DNA from 2 places in the Alteromonas alvinellae genome. Region 2 is predicted to be linked to the other one. Evidence: predicted binding sites of a transcription regulator. Region 2 holds the regulator's gene; the other holds the start of a gene.
The links. The regulator FliA, encoded in region 2, starts transcription of late flagellar genes. The targets are predictions, from matches to a motif close to CTAAAGNTNNNNNNNNNNNNGCCGATA.
Positions count from the first base shown of each region.

Region 1: a site for FliA is predicted at 3,272-3,298, ahead of ACX5KA_RS14565 (HAMP domain-containing methyl-accepting chemotaxis protein). Genes of this name have one in related genera too.

Region 1 covers NZ_CACSIH010000203.1:3,529-10,551, reverse strand. The annotation lists gene surA (peptidylprolyl isomerase SurA) at 1-120, shown strand, start outside; gene pdxA (4-hydroxythreonine-4-phosphate dehydrogenase PdxA) at 134-1,120, shown strand; gene rsmA (16S rRNA (adenine(1518)-N(6)/adenine(1519)-N(6))-dimethyltransferase RsmA) at 1,117-1,944, shown strand; gene apaG (Co2+/Mg2+ efflux protein ApaG) at 1,953-2,327, shown strand; gene ACX5KA_RS14570 (symmetrical bis(5'-nucleosyl)-tetraphosphatase) at 2,335-3,162, shown strand; gene ACX5KA_RS14565 (HAMP domain-containing methyl-accepting chemotaxis protein) at 3,444-5,468, shown strand; gene lysC (lysine-sensitive aspartokinase 3) at 5,538-6,887, opposite strand; gene ACX5KA_RS14555 (DUF192 domain-containing protein) at 6,948-7,023, opposite strand, start outside.
Region 2 covers NZ_CACSIH010000021.1:2,361-9,383, reverse strand. The annotation lists gene ACX5KA_RS01460 (protein-glutamate methylesterase/protein-glutamine glutaminase) at 1-649, opposite strand, end outside; gene ACX5KA_RS01455 (chemotaxis protein CheA) at 678-2,906, opposite strand; gene ACX5KA_RS01450 (protein phosphatase CheZ) at 2,919-3,674, opposite strand; gene cheY (chemotaxis response regulator CheY) at 3,709-4,092, opposite strand; gene ACX5KA_RS01440 (RNA polymerase sigma factor FliA) at 4,129-4,860, opposite strand; gene ACX5KA_RS01435 (MinD/ParA family protein) at 4,857-5,723, opposite strand; gene flhF (flagellar biosynthesis protein FlhF) at 5,729-7,023, opposite strand, start outside.

The sequences.
Region 1 (7,023 bases), on a different contig from region 2:
GATAAGCGTAAAGAAGACAAAGCATATCAGCTTATCTTCAACCGTAAATTTTCAGAAGAAACCGAAAACTGGTTACGTGAGATGCGCGATGCCGCTTACGTCGAAGTAGTCGAATCTTAATAAAAAGTTATTCATGAGCACACCAATTAAAATAGCAATAACACCGGGAGAGCCGGCAGGTATCGGGCCAGATTTGATCATTAAACTGGCCCAAGAAACATGGCAAGCCCAGCTTGTCGTGTTTGCCGATGGCGACATGCTAAAAGCACGAGCGAGCGCCTTAGGGCTTCCGTTAACGCTAATCGATTACGATGCAAATAACCCGCAGATACAAGCTGCGGGTTCGTTGTTTATAAAGCAGATAGACAAAACCGCTGACGTTATCCCCGGAACCCTTGATAGTGAAAACGGGCTTTATGTGGTTGAAACCTTACGTCAAGCGTGCCAAGCCAATATTGACGGTGACTTTGATGCCGTTGTGACTGGTCCTGTACACAAAGGTATCATTAACAAAGCGGGGGTTTCTTTCAGCGGCCATACAGAGTTTTTCGCTTACCAGTCCAACACGATTGACGTGGTGATGCTGCTAGCAACGGAAGGCCTGAATGTGGCACTAGCTACGACACATATCCCCCTTGAATATGTAGCAAAAGCAATAACCCGCGAGCGACTGCACAAAGTTATTCATATAATTAATACTGACTTGAAGCTGAAGTTCGGCATAAAAACGCCTCACATTTATGTATGTGGTCTAAACCCACACGCAGGTGAAGACGGTCATATTGGCACTGAAGAAATTCACACTATTATTCCGGCACTTAATGAGCTTAGGGAAGAAGGCTTAAATATTACAGGTCCACTGCCTGCTGACACTATATTTCAGCCTAAATACTTAGAAAATGCCGATGTAGTGCTAGCGATGTATCACGACCAAGGCTTACCCGTGCTAAAATATAAGGGTTTTGGGGCGTCGGTGAATATCACGTTAGGGTTACCTTTTGTTCGCACTTCAGTCGACCACGGTACTGCATTAGATTTAGCAGGTACAGGTGAGGCCGACGCCGGTAGTTTCAGAAAAGCATTGGAAAAAGCCATTGAGCTTGCACATCATCAACAATGAGTAAAACACACTTAGGCCATACGGCCAGAAAGCGATTTGGACAGAACTTCCTTCACGACGAGTACGTGATAGGAAAAATTGTTGCCGCAATCGCGCCAAAGAATGAACAAAACTTGGTAGAAATAGGACCTGGTTTAGGTGCATTAACAGACCCTGTTTGTGAAGAAGTAGACGCACTTACCGTTATTGAGCTAGACCGAGACCTTGCCAAACGACTACGTCACCATCCATTTAACGGCGATAAACTCACCGTAATTGAACAAGATGCGATGACGATGGATTTCGGCGCGTTATGCAAAGAGATGCCAATAAAAGACAAGAAGCTGCGGGTCTTTGGTAACTTGCCTTACAACATTTCTACGCCGCTAATGTTCCATCTTTTTGACCATGCTCACTGTATTGAAGACATGCACTTTATGCTTCAAAAAGAAGTGGTTAATCGACTAGCCGCGGGGCCAGGCTCTAAAAATTACGGCAGACTTTCAGTAATGGCGCAGTATTACTGCCACGTTATACCTGTACTGAACGTTCCGCCCGGTGCTTTTAAGCCACCACCGAAAGTAGATTCTGCCGTTGTAAAGCTAGTACCGCATCAATCTCCACCCGTTGATGTTGAATCAGTGAACACGCTGGAACGTGTCTGTGCCCAAGCTTTCAATCAGCGCCGCAAAACAATTCGCAACTCACTGAAAGACAGCTTAGGTGAGGAAGAAATCCGTGAATTAGGGATAGACCCAACTTCTCGCGCAGAAGTGCTATCGCTTAACGATTTTGCCACTATAGCCAACGCTGTATCGGCGAAAGAGCACCAACAAGAGCAATAACTTTCTCTATGGATGTACTTGATATAAAGGTGCGGGTGAAAACCCGTCACCTTCCTGACCACCTCCCCTCTGACTCAAAGCAGTTTGCATTCGCCTACCACATTACTATTGAAAACAATAGTGAGCATACGGTACAGCTGCTAAGTCGCTACTGGAAGATAACCGATGCTAACGGTAAAACGTCAGAAGTAGAGGGCGATGGAGTGGTTGGGAAACAGCCAATAATGAAGGCAGGTGAAAATTTTGACTATACCAGCGGAGCAGTCATTGACACTCCGGTTGGCAATATGGAAGGCTACTATGTAATGGAACTAGAGAGCGGCGAGCGTTTCCGCGTTCCTGTAAAAGTATTTCGCCTAGCCATTCCAAGCATTCTTCATTAAGGTTTTTATGTCCAAAGGTAACACCTACGTCATTGGCGATATTCAAGGCTGTTATGACGGTCTTCGCCGCGCATTAGATAAAGTCGAATTTGACGAGACGAACGATAAACTGCTTGCCGTCGGTGATTTGGTTGCACGAGGAGAAGATTCGTTAAACACATTACGCTTTCTGAAATCACTTGGCAGTCAATTTAGCAGCGTATTGGGTAATCACGACCTACATTTACTCGCCGTTGTTAACGATATCCGTAAAGCCAAAAAATCAGACAAATTAACGCCATTACTCAATGCTTCAGACTTGACCGAACTTATTTATTGGTTGCGTCAATTTCCGCTGGCAATGAAATTAGACGAACAATCAGTAATGGTCCATGCTGGGCTCTATCCTAAATGGTCTATCGATAAGTGCATTTCACTGAGTGATGAAGTTAGCAACATCCTAAAATCCGATGATTACGCTACGTTTCTATCCAGCATGTACGGGAATACACCAGACAACTGGTCAGATAATCTTGAAGGTGACGAGCGACTGCGTTTTATTGTGAATGCCTGTACCCGCATGCGGTTTGTTCATACAGACGGCACACTCGATTTTGAAAATAAGTCTCACCCTGGTGCGGTATCACACAGCACCAGTAGCACGCTAAGACCATGGTTTGAGGTTGAGAATAAAAAGCTTGGCGATGATCAACGAGTAGTATTTGGGCATTGGGCTGCTCTGTCTGGCGAGACAAATAGTTCTCGGTTTATTGGCTTAGATACGGGTTACGTGTGGGGACAAAGTATGACGCTACTAAACCTAAACACATCATCGCTCGTTAGCGTCTCGGCGTAATATCTCATTTCAACACATCATTGGGCTGGAAAAGCGCAAATGAGGAGACTTTTCTCCCACCCCAACTGGTTGTACCAGTGAAAACATTAGCACTTAAGTGCTAATTAAAATAAACATTAAGTTGTTGTAGCCGATACACTTACTTGTGATAGTAACGATGATGTTTCGTTATCCCCTCTCATTACATGAGCAAATACGCTTATACAACCGCTATATTTTGTTAGCTGAGACGGGTAATATCGTTAGGGATAAAAACAAAAAACACTCATCCAGGAGTTCCGATGAAATTAACGGTAGCCACACGCGTAATCGGGGGATTTGTATCGATTAGTGCACTTCTAATCGTCATAAGTGTTGTTTCGCTATACAACCTCAATTCTATAGGCTCTGCGACAGAAGAAGTAAACGACGTTGCGCTTCCCACCGTAGCAGGCAGTAACGCATTAAAAGCAAGCTTTCTAAACATGGGACGACTGACCTTCGAAAGCTACATTGAAGAAGATCTAAATGGCTTAAAAGACAAACGAGCATCTTTTAACTCTGCCAAAGATACCTTTGAGAGTGAATATAAGAAACTGGCGCAGGCAGTTAATAACGAGCCTGAACTAAAGAGTACGCTGAATACTGTACGAGAATCTTATGAAGCGTATGTCACCAACGTAGAAGCGATGTACAAAAACCATCAAATGTACCTCGACCTGCGCAATAGTATTCAAGACCGACTTGGTGACGCGGAAGACAACGCCGACGATGCTTCTACCTACCTTCTAGACTTCTCAGACTTAGACGCTGTTCAGCGCGACTCTAACCTCCGACGTGCGGCAGAAATCGGCGGCCAACTTGAGACGTCGCTGCTTTCTTTGCTAACGGTTTCATACGAGTACATTAAAACAGAGACACTGGTTCGTTCGCAGACGCTAGGCAACGAAGTTGATTTGGTTGTCGAGAAAGTGGTCACGCAATTAAGCGACATGATGCAAACTGCGGGCGGACGCGATGCTTCTGGTACTCTTGATGACATTAACGACTTGGTTAACGACGCCATCAATGCGATTAAAGCTAACGACGGCGTGGTGCAGCTTCATGTAGATCGCCTAGAGCGCAGAAATGATGCTGAACAGGCACTTAATGCTTCTGATGCAAACATCACGCAGGGGGTTGTGGCGCTTGAAAACCTTCTGAATCTTGCAGATAAAAAAGCATCTCACATAGAAAACCAAGTTAATGGCGCCATTACAACAGGCAACACGTTCGTTATTGTGGTCGTTATCATCTCGATTGCTGTAGCGGCCTTCATTGGATACGTAACCGTTCGCGCTATCACACGTCCGCTTTATCGCGTAAATGAACTACTTACGGTGGCTTCATCGGGTGACCTTACTCACCGCTTAGATGATTCTGCACAAGACGAATTTGGTCTTTTAGCTCGAAACTGTAATACGCTTATTGGAAACCTTAAGGAGCTCATTACAGCCATTAACGTTCGTGCAGAACAATTGGCGGCAGCTTCAGAGCAAACATCTGCGGTAACGGCGCAAACTACCCATTCAATTCAGGATCAAAAATCTCAAATTGGCCAAGTGGCAACAGCAACCACAGAAATGCACTCTACGTCGCAGCTGGTTGTTCAGAACGCAGAAGATACGCTTAGCCAGATTCGCCATGCAGATGCTGAGGCCGAAAACGTTCGTCAAATCTCGTTAGAGAACAAGAACACTATTGAAATTTTGTCTCGTGATGTTCAAGAAGCGGCGGATGTTATCAACAAGCTTCATCAAGACAGTGCAAGCATTGGTGGTATTCTTGACGTTATTCGCGGTGTTGCCGATCAAACCAACCTATTGGCCCTGAATGCTGCTATTGAGGCTGCTCGCGCGGGTGAACAAGGTCGGGGTTTCGCGGTTGTTGCAGACGAAGTAAGAACCCTAGCTAGCCGTACACAAGAATCGACACAAGAAATTAATGCCATGATTGAAGTGCTTCAAGCAGGCGCGGAAAAAGCGGTGTCGGTGATGAATCAAGGTAAAGATCAAACCGCCGCATGTGTTGCGCAAACAGAAAAAGCCACACAAGCGTTGGATATCATTACCGATGCGGTTCACAAAGCCCATGACGTGAGCTCTCAAATTGAACAGTCAGCTCGTGAACAGAATACGGTATCACAAGAGATCAGCGAAAAGCTTGAAACTATTGTGAGTATTGCTGAAGAGACAACCGTTGGTGCACAGCAGACGTCTGAATCAAGCCATGAAGTGGCTCGCCTTGCTGAAGAGCTACAGCAGTCTATTAGACAGTTTAAAGTGTGATCCTCACACGTTAAAGAAAACAAAAACGGCCGATTCAATATCGGCCGTTTTTTTTAGTCTGATATTTGATTACTCAAACAATGCCGTATGAAGCTTGCGAACCACATCGTCACTGTCGGTTTCGTTGACCAAGAACGATAGGTTGTGAGGGTTGGCGCCAAAGCAAATCATGCGAAGGTTGAAATCTGAAACCGCAGCTAAAATCTTGCTAGAAACACCTACAGCGGTTTGCATGTTGTTACCTACAACGGTGACAAGGTCGTAACCTTTTTCTACTTTCACATCACAGATAGTTTCAAGTTCAGCAATGGTTTCTTTGTTTAGTCGCTGAGCCACAGAGTTTGCAGGGTTATCAAGGGTAAAAGATACCGAGATTTCTGATGTGGTAACCAAATCAACACTTAGCTTGTGCTTAGCGATGATGGCAAATACCTGCTGTAGGAAGCCTTGCGCATACATCATCTTCGGAGTTTTCACTGTCACCATTACCTGCTCTTTACGGCGAGTAATAGCTCGATACGGTGGTTCGTGCTCACAATCACGCACAATCCATGTACCGCCCTTTTCTGGCTCCTTACTAGAGCCTACAAACACCTTAATGTCCTTGCGAAGTGCAGGCTCCATAGTGGCAGGATGTAGTACCTTGGCACCAAAGGTGGCCATTTCCGCCGCTTCTTCAAAGCTGAGTTCAGGTAACGGATGAGCAGCTGGCGTGATGCGCGGGTCAGTTGTGTACACCCCTGTTACGTCAGTCCAAATCTCACACGATTCAGCATCAAGCGCTTCAGCAAGTAGCGCCGCCGTAAAATCAGAACCACCACGACCTAGCGTTGTAGTTCGGCCTTCCTCGTCAGCACCAACAAAGCCTTGAGTAACCACTATCGCGTCTTTAATTTCAGGTGCCAGCAATTGTTTAGACAGCTTTTCGATTTCTTCGATTTGCGGCGCACCTTCTCCAAACTCACTGTCCGTACGTAACACCTTACGTACGTCAAAGTTCATGGTTTTTACGCCCTGCTCTGCAAGCACGGAAGAGAACATCAGCGATGACATCCGCTCACCCATTGAAAGCAGCTGATCTTTTAAATCATCACGGTGAAGGATTTCTTCGTGAAACGCTAAGCTTCGCATTTCATCTAACAAGTCGTTGAGTTTTGGCTCAACCGCGTCTTTATCTTTCAACTTGTTAAGAATGGCAAGCTCAATATTGATAATGGCCTGACAGGTCTCTTCAATTTGCTGTTGCGTCATAGGTGTGTGCGCTAAGCTTACCAGGTGATTGGTTACACCTGCAGCAGCGCTCACTACCACAATGCGCGTTTTATCATTACCGGCAACAATTCGGGCGCAGTTTTGCATTACTTCGTAATTCGCAACGCTAGTTCCACCGAACTTAGCTATCGATAAGGCATTTGTCACTATATTTAACTCCAGAATAAAACTAGCATTTCGCTAGCAGCAACCGCGCCTTTTGCGCGGTTAATCAATCGTTATTTGGTCGCCTACTTTAATATTATTCTCGGCAAACCACCCTTGGTTCATTTCCAACGCGTAA
Region 2 (7,023 bases):
TGGGGTACGGGAAGTCTCCGGGTAGCGGAGAAAGCACTTTTTGAAGTGCTACAGGCCCACCTGTTGATGCCCCTATTGCCAAACATTTATACTGCTTCCCTGTTGGTCTTACAGACGAAACGGTAGGCTGCTTGGCCGCGTCTTTATGACCAGAAAGTAAACCCGACGTTTTGAAAAACGCTTGTTTAGGCGCGTTATCAGGAAGTTTTCTGGACTCAATATTGCGAAAGGATGGGCGCTTCAAACCCAGTCCTCTTCGCGCTATCAACCTGACTTTAGTACAAAGTAGCCGCGAAGCATCTTTTCTGTCTTGAGCGATGTCTTCGAATTTTTTGGGTAAAAAATCTAGCGCGCCCGCTTCTAACGCGTCAAGCGTCGCTTGGGCGCCGTGATGCGTTAATGAAGAGAACATTAAAATAGGCGTAGGACGTTTATCCATAATAACCTTCACAGCCGAAATACCATCCATAACTGGCATTTCAACGTCCATGGTTATTACATCGGGTTTAAGCGCCTCGGCTTTGTCGAGTGCATCACGCCCGTTTCTCGCTTCCCCGACAACTTCAAGTTCTCTATCACCATCGAGTATTTCTCTTACTCGACGGCGATAAAAGGTCGAGTCGTCCACGACTAGGACTTTAAAGACCATGGATTATCATTCCTGTTAATTCATCGCCTTACTTGATGGGTTTACGCGCGTACCGTTTTAGCAGGCTCGGAATATCTAAAATTAGTGCAATTCCACCGTCTGACGTAATTGTAGCTCCCGCCATACCAGGCGTTCCTTGCAACAATGCATCCAACGGTTTGATAACCACTTCTTCCTGGCCTATCAGCGCGTCTACGACAAACCCGACTTGCTGTGTACCAATTTGTACTACAACAACATGCCCCTTTTCTTTATCGATATTTTTGGGGCCTCGGATTAGCCATTCGCCAAGGAAAAACAAAGGAATTGCTTTTGAACGAACTATCATTGTTAATTGGCCATCGACCGTATTGGTCTTCTTGATGTCCATATTTATTATTTCGTTCACCGCACCTAATGGTAACGCAAAGGTCTGTTTTCCTACAACAATCATTAATGTGGGTAGAATGGCTAGCGTTAGCGGAACTTTAATATCCAGTCGCGTGCCTTTTCCTAGCTGCGAATCGATATTAACCGTACCGTTAAGCTGGTTAATTTTGGTCTTAACCACGTCCATACCCACACCACGACCAGAAATATCACTAATTTCAGTTTTAGTGGAAAAGCCTGGTGCAAATATAAGATTGAACGCTTCAACATCTGACATTCGTGCTGCAGCATCCGCGTCTAGTACACCACGACTAATAGCGATCTCTTTTAGCTTCTCGGCATCCATTCCCTTACCATCATCTTCGATAGTAAGAAGAATGTGGTCGCCTTCTTGAGATGCCGATAGCTGAACCGTACCCATGCGCGGTTTACCCGCTGCAGCGCGGTCATCCGGCATCTCAATACCATGGTCGACGGAGTTTCTCACCAAATGCACTAGGGGATCGGCCAGAGCTTCAACCAAGTTTTTATCTAAATCGGTTTCTTCACCGACCAGCTCTAAGGTAATTTCTTTCTTTAAGCTTCTTGCGAGGTCTCGAACAACACGAGGGAAGCGACCAAACACCTTCTTGATAGGCTGCATGCGGGTTTTCATTACCGCACCTTGCAAGTCACCCGTTACCACATCTAAGTTGGCGATAGCTTTTGACATGCTCTCGTCGTTGCTATTGATACCTAAGCTAATGAGTCTATTTCTAACCAAAACTAGCTCACCGACCATATTCATTATTTGGTCTAGGCGCTTAGTATCTACACGTACAGTGGTCTCTGCAGGAGGTGCTGCTGGGCTCGCTTTCTTATCATCTTTTTTAGGTGCTGCTTTGGGCGCAGCAGGAGCGCTTGTTTTGGCTGGCGCTGGTGTCGCTTTAGGCGCGGCTGGCGCAGCTTGTTTTGCTTTCTGAACAGCTTCTGTTGCTGCTTTATCTACAAGAGGCTCTGGCGACGTTGTCGCCGCGCCCTGCTTAGTCGGCCCCTGGCCAGAACCATGTAACTGATCAAGTAGCGCTTCGAATTCATCGTCGGTAATTTCTTCGTCACCTGCGCTGGTTGCTGATGAAGATGGCGTTGCAGATGCTGGAGCTGGCGCAGCCGCCGCTTTTTCTTCACCGCCAAATTTACCTTTTCCGTGAAGGTCGTCTAACAGTGCTTCGAACTCTTCGTCGGTAATATCATCGCTATCAGAACTCGCCGCCGGCACTGGTGACTTAGCAGGTTCGCTTTTTGCTGGTGCTGACTGCCCTGGCGCACCAGAGCCATGAAGTTCATCGAGAAGTGCCTCAAACTCATCTTCAGTTATTTCGTCAATACCACCGCTACTGTCACCCACGTCCGTCGTTGAAGGCGCAGGCTCTTCTATAACTAACTCGGGCTCTTCAGCAACCACCTCTGGCTCGGCAGCGGGCGTACTGGCGTTCTCGAATATGTTTTCATCTGGAGATTCTGGGCGGCTTAATTTGTGTAAAACGTCCACTAGATGCGCATCTGCAGGCTCCAATGGATCGCGCGCTTTTACGCGCTCGAACATTTCAACGACCACATCCGTGGCCTGCAAAATAATATCCATTAATTCAGGTGTTAGCGTTCTTTGGCCATTGCGCATTACGTCAAAAACGTTTTCGGCACCGTGACAAATTTCAACTAACTCAGTAAGAGAAAGGAAGCCCGCTCCGCCTTTTACTGTGTGATAGCCACGGAAAATTGCATTTAATAAATCCGCGTCTTCAGGATTGTTCTCAAGATCAACGAGCTGTTCTTGTAATTGTTCAAGTATCTCTCCGGCCTCAACCAAAAAGTCCTGTAATATATCCTCGTCAACATCAAACGACATGCGCCCGCTCCCCTAAAAACCTAAGCTAGACAGAAGATCATCTACATCATCTTGACCTGAAACGACATCGTCCCGTTGATCAGCATCAATGATTGGGCCTTCCGCCTCTACACCATCAACCTTATCGGCCTTAACGCTAGATGGTTTAGTGTGTTCTGTACCGTCGCGTTCCCCAAACATGGTAAGCATGTTTACAAGACTATCTTCTACCTCTTTTACAAGGTCGATAACGCGACGAATAACCTGCCCTGTTAAGTCTTGATAGCCCTGTGCCATCAAAACTTCGGTAAGCAATTGTGTAAGTTTAGCTGACTGAGCCGAACCTTCTTCCAATAATTCGTCTAAGTCTGCGCATAAAGCCTTAAATTCACCAAGTTCGATTTGGCGATTCATAAGCTTCTTCCACTCTGGCATGACCTTTTCGATCCGCTCCGACAGCATTTCTGCTATCGGCATGCTCGCCTCAACGGCATCCATAGTAGTATTAGCAGCTTTTTCAGTTTCTTCAATTACGTAGGTAAGGCGGGACTGCGCATCAGGAATGTCATCTGTAGCTAAATTTTTGATGCGGTCGTCTATTTGAAAGTTATTCAACGCGTCGTGGAGTTGACGCGTCAATTTACCTACTTCAGCAAACAACTCAACGTTTTCTTTCATTGAGACGGCTTCAAGTAGTGCGCTAGCTGAAGTCTTATCGCCTTCTTCAAGAAAGGCGACAAGTTGTTTTGCTTCCTCTAACGATATTGGAACGTTTACATTCGTTGTCATCCAGTAAACCTCATTTATCTGGTGAGCGTCTGGATCAACCTAAACGTTCGAATATTTTATCTAATTTTTCTTTTAGTGTTGCTGCTGTGAACGGCTTTACAACGTAACCATTTACACCTGCTTGCGCCGCTGCAACGATTTGCTCTTTTTTCGCTTCCGCAGTAACCATAAGCACAGGCAAATGCTTAAGCTTATCGTCTGCTCTTATAGCGCGAAGCAAATCGATGCCCTGCATACCAGGCATATTCCAATCGGTCACAACAAAGTCGAAATCGCCCTGTTGTAACATAGGTAATGCAGTGCTTCCGTCATCCGCTTCCTGGATGTTGGCAAAACCCAAATCTTTTAGCAGGTTTTTGATGATTCGTCTCATGGTAGAAAAGTCATCGACCACGAGAATTTTCATGCTTTTGTCCAAAATAGCCTCCAGTGAGGGGTTAATTGTTATTAATCTCTATTCTTCGTCAGCTTGCCACGACTTCATTCGTGATTTGAGTTTTAACATGGCTTGACTATGAATTTGACTGACTCTCGACTCACTTACATCAAGAACTTCGCCTATTTCTCTTAAGTTTAGTTCTTCATCGTAATAAAGTGAAAGTACAATCGCTTCTCGCTCAGGTAATGTCGTAATTGCATGGGCAAGCGCTTTTTGAAAAGCACCCTGCATTAAATCTTCTAACGGTGCGTCACTGCCTCTACTTTGTTCAGTAGTAATAACATCTTCCGACACACCTAAATCTTCAATACCCACTAGCTTTCCGGCATTTACTTCATTAAGCATCTGGTGATAATCCTGCAAGCTTACGTTAAGCTTGTCAGCAATATCTGAATCTCGTGCATCGCGCCCTGTCTCGCTCTCTACTTGAGATATCGCTTCCGTTATGGCGCGGCCGTTACGGTGAACAGAACGCGGGGTCCAATCACCTTTTCGTATCTCGTCGAGCATGGCACCACGAATTCGAATTCCTGCGAAGGTTTCGAAACTTGCGCCTTTAGAGCCGTCAAAGTTTCGAGCGGCCTCTAGCAACCCAATCATGCCTGATTGAATAAGGTCATCAACAAGTACGCTGGCAGGCAGTCGCGCAATCAAATGATGCGCAATTCGCTTTACCAGAGGCGCATGTCTTTCGACTAACTGCGATTTATCTGTTTGTTGTTGATAAGCGGCTGCCTTGCTGTTCAACGCTGACTTCCTACGGCTTTTTCTGCAACTAATTGTTCAATGAAAAATTCTAAGTGGCCACCGGGCTGCGCTGGAATTGGCCACGTAAGTGCTTTACTTGCCAACTTAGTTATCGCTACTGCTGCCGGAGAACCTGGAAAGGCGTCAACAATAGCCGTTTGCTTGCGCACCGCCTTGCGAATATTCTCGTCGAAGGGCACTGTCGCCACTAATTCTAGTGCAACATCGAGAAAACGCCCTGTCACTTTGCTTAATTTGCTAAATAATTCCTGACCTTCACGCACATCGCGCACCATATTGGCTACGACTTTAAAACGAAAAACACCGTGCTCGCGGTTAAGAATTTTTATTAGTGCGTAGGCATCTGTTAAAGATGTTGGCTCATCGCATACGACGACCATAATATCTTGTGAGGCCTTTGAGAAGCTCAATACCATATCTGATATGCCTGCCGCGGTGTCGACAATAAGCACATCTATCTGAGACCGTAATTCGCTAAACGCTCTGATTAAACCAGCGTGTTGCGTTGGTGAAAGCTCTGCCATTGACTGCGTGCCTGATGTGGCAGGCGCAATCTTAATGCCGTGAGGACCGGTCACTAGCACTTCGTCCAACGTGCATTCTCCAGAGAGTACATGAGATAGATTTTTCTCAACCCTTAGCCCTAACATCACATCTACGTTGGCAAGGCCAAGGTCGGCGTCAAGAACCATTACTCGCTTACCCTGCTTCGCCATCGCGATAGCGGTGTTAAGTGTAATGTTCGTTTTACCTACGCCACCTTTACCACCAGTGACGGCGATTACTTTGATTAACCGTGATTGCTTCATTTTTCTTAAGCTACTCGCTTGATCGTCAATCATACTGCTTATGCTGTTTTAATTGCGTTGTTACCACTAGTATGATTCAAACCGTACTTTTTATAAAGCTTTGCAGCAGCGGAAACCAAAGATTTCGCTTCTGCAATCTTAATGTCTTCAGGCACTTTTTGACCATCGGTGACATAACTAACCGGAAGTTGGTATTCAACTGCTGCACTAAGCACCTCTCCCAAAGAGTAGCACTCATCTAACTTTGTGAAAATACAGCCACTTAGTTCAATATCATCATACGCTTGAATAATTCTCTGCAAAGCAGGGTATTGCGTATTAGCTTGCGCTACCAAATATTTTTTTACTTTTGGCATTTGGCCGTTGTCGAACTGCTTAATTTGCTTAATTAATCGACTATCACGTTGACTAAAACCTGCTGTATCAATCAATACTAGTCGCTTATGGCGAAGTTGGAACAATAAATCTGCAAGTTCTTCACTAGTTTGCGCTTTTCGCACAGTACAGCCAATAATTTTTCCGTATGTCGCTAGCTGCTCATAGGCTGCAATTCTATACGTATCAATGGTTATCATAGCCACCGACTCTGCACCGTATTTCTGCGCATAGCGAGCGGCTAACTTTGCAACAGTGGTTGTTTTACCCGTACCCGTTGGCCCTACGAGTGCAACAGCACCTTGTGCGTTAAGTATATCGTTACCAGTAACATTTATGCGATTAGCCAATAGGTTAAGAAGATAAACCCATGCGTCACGTTCGTTGTAGTGGGCCGGTGTATAACTTAAAAGCTGTGTTGCTAGCGCGCTACTTAACCCCATATCAGTTAATCGCGTGACTAGGTATTGATGAACAGGTTTTTGACGCTTGTTCTTCGCTTCCATTAAGTCGGCAACTTGATACTGTAATACGTCGCGAAGTGAAGCTAACTCTTCTTTGATTTGTGCAAGTTCTGCCGACTGAGATACCGGCGTTTCGCCTATGCTTGAAGCTTGATGTTCTGGGAAAGCGTGTTGACTAACAGTATCTTCACCAAATGATTGATTTTCTATATCGTCAATAAACGCCTCTGAAAAGTCTAAGTGCGAAGCAATTTCATTGGCGTGCTTAGCGTTTGTTGTCATTGGTTGATTAGATTTCGCGGGACTCGCCACACTATTAGTTCCACTGTGTTGCTTTTCAAGCAATGCTTTTAAGCTGTCAGGGCCGTCGTCACCAATAATTTCGCTTAGGCTAGGCACTGCCTTTTGACCAGGTGTTTTAGCAGCGGTTTGCGCAGCCGCCTTAGGCGTAAAAAGCTTGGCTTCCGGCTCTTTGTCGTAGGCTGCTACAAGTT